Linked DNA regions of Microscilla marina ATCC 23134. The protein of the gene in region 2 interacts with the protein of the main gene of each other region in a pairwise test. Links are inferred from orthologs where the notes say so. Each region holds a gene or a part of one and is shown on either strand. Other genes may lie near its edges.

Region 1 (2,871 bases), on a different replicon or contig from region 2:
CCAATTTTCAGGTAGATAAAAAAGATACCTATTTATATATACCCCAAGGGGCAAATTTTAAAACAGTACTTGACTCGCTCAAGGCCAGAGATTTGGTACAAAACACCGTCTCTTTTGCATTTTTGTCTAAGTTGTTAAAGTATCAGGACAATGTAAAGCCAGGGCGTTATTTGATTAAGCAAAACATGACCAACCTGGAAGCAGTGCGTATGTTACGGGCTGGTTTGCAGAGCCCGGTCAGGCTTACTTTCAATAGTGTGCGCCTAAAGCAAGATCTGGTAGAAAAGGTAAGCAAAGAGTTGCCTTTTCAGGCGGGCGAGTTTGGCAAACTACTGAACGATTCACAAGTGGTCAAGAAATATGGCTTTGACACCACCACAGTTGTATCTATGTTTTTGCCCAATACTTATCAGGTATACTGGAATATATCGCCTAAACAATTGCTCGATCGAATGCACAAAGAGTATAAAAAATTTTGGAATGACCAGCGATTGGCCAAAGCCAAAACTATAGGGCTAAAGCCAAAAGAGGTATCAGTGCTTGCGTCGATAGTACAGGCAGAAACTAACAAAAACGACGAAAAACCCAGAATAGCCGGAGTGTACATCAATCGTTTGCAAAAAGAGATTCCCCTTGAAGCAGACCCTACCCTGGTGTTTGCCATGAAGGACTTTACCATCAAACGAGTCCTGAACCGCCACAAAAAGGTAGAGTCGCCTTATAACACCTATAAATACAAAGGTTTGCCTCCCGGCCCTATCAATGTGCCCTCGATAGCCTCGTTAGATGCCGTATTGAACTATGAACAGCACGATTATTTGTTTTTTTGTGCCAAAGCTGATTTTTCGGGTTACCATGCGTTTGCCAAAACCAACGCACAACACAATCGAAATGCCCGGCTTTACCACCGAGCTTTGAACCTGCGACGGATCAAGTAAAGAGCTTTAGACAAATATTTGATGTCTCTTAACACGACCAAAAATAACTCAACCCAATGAAAATGATCAAAAAAATAACCCATATCCTGTGGAGAAGCTTTTTAGTATTTTTCTTTGGAGTGCTGTTTTTTGTCGTATTCTTTAAGTTTGTACCAGTAGGCTATACTTCTACCATGTTTTATCGAAGTATGCATGCGCTGTTTACAGGCAAAGATGCCACCATTCATTATACCTGGGTAAGTTATGAAAACATAGCCGACCCGGTAAAAGTAGCGGTGGTGGCGTCTGAAGATCAGCGTTTTCCTACCCACCATGGCATAGACTGGACTGCCCTAAAAGTAGCCCGAAAACAGCATCGAGGAGGCAGCACCATTAGCCAACAAGTGGCAAAAAATGTGTTTTTGTGGCAAGGCTTTAAATACGACCGTTATTTGCGCAAAGCCCTTGAGGTACCCATTACTTATTTGATAGAATTGATCTGGGGTAAACAGCGTATTTTGGAGGTGTACCTCAACATTATAGAAGTAGGCCCACGCACCTTTGGGGTACAAAAAGCTGCCCAACGTTATTTTAGAAAAAACGCCAAAAAAATCACTGCTGCCGAGGCTGCCCTTATTGCTGCGGTGTTGCCCAACCCGCGCAAATACCTCATTCTGAACCCCAGTGGTACCGTACGTTTGCGGCAACGCCATACTTTGTATCAAATGCGCTTATTGGGTGGGGCAAGTTATCTGGAAGGCTTGAGAAAGTTTTAATCAAAAAATAGTGATATGTTGCCAGTGTATGAGGCTATAACTGTACATAAAATTATTGAGAAGGGAGGTTCTACAAAACCTTGGTTGGTAGAAGTTTTGGTAAAAGACCAGCCTAAAGCTTATGTGGTAAAAATGTTTACTGAGAAGCATGTAGACCAAGTAGCACCTGTAGCTAATGAGGTATACGCAAATGTACTGGCAAAACAATTTGACCTGCCTTGCCCAAAAGCTGCGTTTATCCATTTTTCTGATAATTTTAAGTTTTGGCTTACAAAAGAACAGCAGGAAGTACTAGACACCAAAGACCAAAGGATAAAGTTTGGAAGTGAGTATATAGAAGGTAATACTCCTTATAATAGAGACTCTGTGTTGCCTATTTATGAGCTTGAAGCAGACGAAATAGCCAATATTTATGCGTTTGATATGTTGATTGCCAACTGGGATAGGCGAATTGCTAAACCCAATATTTTGCTTACAGAAACCAACTTTTATTTAATCGATCACGAACTGGGTTTTCAATATACTGAGGCGCATATTGAACATTTTAGAGCTAAAAAACTGATGAATCGATATGGTGATCATATTTTTTACCCAATGCTAAATCAGGGAAGTATTCAAGAGTACTATTTTACCATATTTGAAGAGTATCTCAGGTATTTGCCAGTAAATATATTGGACAGCTATGCAAATCAGTTACTAAAATATAAGCATCCGATAGGAAACTATCAGTTGATCAAAAGGTTTTTAGGGATAATAAAAGCACAACCCTCTCAATTTATAGATATTTTAAGGAGTACACTATCATGAATACCGTTTTTAAATATGCTGTTTTACGTTATGTCCATTCTCAAGTATTAGAAGAATCGGTGAATATTGGCATATTGGTATTTTTCCCTGAACAGGGGCAAGTTGTTTTTAAATCTTCCGAACAACGGTTGAATGCTTTAATCCACCTTTATCCCAATTTTTCTGCGTCTCATATCCAAGCTTATTTGGACGGTTTAACCAAAAGAGCCCATGTAGTTACAGTAGAGTTTAATTCAGCTACCAAACAAGTAATTGAGGAGAACCTTGAGCGCTTTATTCAAATAGAGTTTTTACCCGAGGATGCCACGGTTTTGCAGTTTTCTAAAATATACACCAGCCTTTTATATTCCGAAGATATTAATCAAGTGGTG
Region 2 (3,019 bases):
TTTGCTTCGTCTTTACTGCGTTTGGTGAGGTAGTCGAGCACTTTGTATTGTTCGCCCGCCTGCAAAAAATGTACTTGTTCGTAACGGGTAGAGTCGCCGTACTGAACCGAGGTATACACCAGTCGCTTATTGTTTTGGCTGTCACTCAATTTAGATACTTGATTGAGCTTGTACCCATTGATTCCGTTGTATTGTTCGTTTCGTTGTTTGAGCCACTGAATCCACTCTTCTTTGGTGCGTTGCTTAAACATGTTTTTGTCAAACATAGCCACTGCTTGCTCATAGTTTTTGCTTTGCAAGTGATTGTAAAAACTAATGGCGACTTTGATTGAAGGGTCAGTTTGTGGGTTGAGGTAGATATAGACACCTCCTCCTATACCTCCAACCAAGACAATAAATAACAAAAAACGGGTAAAGCCACCTCCTTTTTTCTTGCTGGGTGTTACTTGTTGCTTTTTCTTGTTCGACATAGTGAGCTAATCTGTTGTGGTGGTTATTTTTTAAGTATGAGTAATATTTTGCCATCAGAAGGAATAGAAGCGCCCGGCATGACCGATTGGCTCTTTACCCTGCCTCGTCCGGCAAATGACACCTTCATTTTACGGTTTTCGAGCACATAGAGCGCGTCGCGTAGGGTCATTCCTATGACGTTGGGCACTCCTTTGCTTGACAAACGGTGTTTTTTCCATTGTACAGCCAGCTTACGACGAAAAGGTCTTACCCAGTCCATAGTACCACTGCTGTCTACAGTAACTACATTCAATTCTTTGGCTATCACGTTCAAATCTTTTTTATGACCAATGTGTTTTCTGGGAAAGTTAGATACGTCTGCCATTGTAAAACTGCCTGAAGAACTCATCTGGCGCATTTCTACGTCTCTGGCGTGTAACTGGTCAGCTATTTTTCTAAATACAGGAGCGGCTATGCCACCACCCGAACGTTTGCCTCTGCGAGGGTTATCTATCACTACAATGCAGCTATACTTGGGATTGTCGGCCGGAAAGTAGCCCACAAAAGACGTCTTATACTGTTTGACATATCTTTTGCGTCCTCCTCGGTTTACTACTTTTTGCGAAGTACCGGTTTTACCCGCAATTTGGTAAGCCCTGCTATTGATAGAGCGGGCAGTACCTCGTTGAACCACTCCTCTTAATATTGTTTGAGCTTTGCGTAAAGCCTCTGGCGAGCACATTTGTTCATTGAGAATGATAGGGACATATTGTTTGATGCGACGATCAGCTTTGCGAATTTCTTTGACAATTTGTGGCTTCATCAATTTGCCATTATTTGCTATGCCATTATACAGGGTAAGTATTTGTAAAGGCGACACCTTACACTCGTAGCCTATAGACAACCACGGAATAGTAACCCCACTCCAGGTAGGGTCAGTAGGGCGTTTGATGATAGGTTGTGCCTCCCCTACAATCTGAAAATTGAGTGGTTTGGCTAACCATAATTTTTCAAAATAATCAATCAATAAATTTCTTTGGGGGTCGGTCTGGTTAAAGTACTTGTTCATTAATTTAGATACACCAATATTTGACGAGTACTCAAACGCCTGTTGTACAGTTAAGCGTCCCCCGGGACCATCATCAGTCATTACTGCGTCGGCATAGCGAAACCTTCGGTTACCTGTTTCTACCGTATCGTTTAGTTTTACATCGGTATGCTGAAACAAAGCAAGCGCCGAAGCAAGTTTAAAAGTAGAACCTGGGTCTATGCTTCCATAGTCGCCAATGGCATAGTTATAACGTTCCGAAAAAGTGCTGTCTTCTTTGGTTCGGCTTAAGTTAGCCATGGCTTTTACATACCCGGTTTTTACATCCATGATTACTACACAGCCAAAGTCTGCGTCTGTAGTAATCACCCTGTTTTCCAAGGCGTTGGAGGCCATTTCTTGCATATTTACATCAATAGAAGAGTAAATATCGTAGCCATCTATTGGGCGAATTCGAGAGTTAGTCTGAATAGGTTTCCAATCGCCCCCGGCAATTTTTTGATACAAAGCCTCTCCATTGATTCCGGCAAGTGTATCATTAAAGCTTTTTTCCAACCCTACAATTCCACTTCCCTTTTCATCAATTCGCCCAATCAAACGTTCGGCCAGGTCACCAAATGGGTAAGTACGTTTAGATATTTTTTCAAACAATACTCCTCCTCTGCGTTGTCCCTGATTGAAAATAGGCCACTTGGCAAGGCGTTGTTGTTCGTAGTAATTAATGGGGCGATTGGTCAATACCAAATAACGTCGTTTGGCAAGTCGGGCATCGTTTATTTTTCGGTAATATTCTTCTGAGGTTTTGTCTTTGAAATGCTTCGAGAGCGAATCACACAAAACCGCGATGCCATTTTTATAAACCGAGTCAGCCGCTATCATAGGGTCAAACGATAGCTTAAAACTAGGTACAGAGGTAGCAAGCAAGGCATCGTTTTCGGCGTATATATCTCCTCTGATGGCCTTTGTTACTTTGTAGTCCAGGGCGTTTTCTTTAGCAATTTTTTGCCATTTATCTTCTTCTACAAACTGAATGTACACCACCTTGGCAATGATAGCGGTAGATACAACAATAACCGCCAAAAACGACAGTTGTACCCGTATCAATATGTCACGTTTTATACTCACTTTTTTGCTTTTTTACTTTTCGGTGTTTTCTTCTTGATTTTTCTTAAGCTTTATTTTATACAAGTTTTTATTGCTTTCTTTTAGCCTAAGTTGCTTTTCTTCTACTGCTTTTATAATTTCTGATTGCTTGCTCGAATACATAAACTCTACCTTACGCGAAGTATAGTTAGAGCGTAGGTTTTCTACCTGAGACTCCAGTTTGTTGGTTTGGCGGATCATGCTTTCGGCATAGTGAGAGTTGCCGATGTAAAATATACCCAATACTGCCAAAAATACCAGGTGGGGAATATAGTTGGTTGGAATACCGTTTTCTACCAAACTGTCGATTCGGTTGATGGTATTGAGCAAACTAATGTTACTTCGTTTGCGTCCTTTTTTTTCTTTTATAGGTTTTTT

The links. Proteins that work in one complex are often made in the same cells at the same time.
Region 1: the proteins of M23134_RS13570 (region 2) and mtgA interact in binary tests that used the Escherichia coli proteins (3 or more experiments, as listed by UniProt). The link is inferred for Microscilla marina ATCC 23134 from one-to-one orthologs.

Annotation. Positions count from the first base shown.
Region 1 is NZ_AAWS01000033.1:17,988-20,858, forward strand. What follows is about bases 51-2,843. They hold mtgA (monofunctional biosynthetic peptidoglycan transglycosylase), read left to right. Parts: upstream 51-994; coding sequence 995-1,693; downstream 1,694-2,843. Other genes in these bases: mltG (endolytic transglycosylase MltG), read left to right, coding at 51-938; M23134_RS24755 (HipA family kinase), read left to right, coding at 1,709-2,500; M23134_RS24760 (DUF3037 domain-containing protein), read left to right, coding at 2,497-2,843. Outside these bases: more of mltG, read left to right, coding at 1-50; more of M23134_RS24760, read left to right, coding at 2,844-2,871. UniProt on the Escherichia coli protein: Peptidoglycan polymerase that catalyzes glycan chain elongation from lipid-linked precursors. May play a role in peptidoglycan assembly during cell division in collaboration with other cell division proteins.
Region 2 is NZ_AAWS01000013.1:21,964-24,982, forward strand. The notes cover bases 59-2,999. They hold M23134_RS13570 (penicillin-binding protein), read right to left. Parts: upstream 2,624-2,999; coding sequence 494-2,623; downstream 59-493. Other genes in these bases: M23134_RS13565 (hypothetical protein), read right to left, coding at 59-470; M23134_RS13575 (FtsL-like putative cell division protein), read right to left, coding at 2,636-2,999. Outside these bases: more of M23134_RS13565, read right to left, coding at 1-58; more of M23134_RS13575, read right to left, coding at 3,000-3,019. UniProt on the Escherichia coli protein: Essential cell division protein that catalyzes cross-linking of the peptidoglycan cell wall at the division septum. Required for localization of FtsN.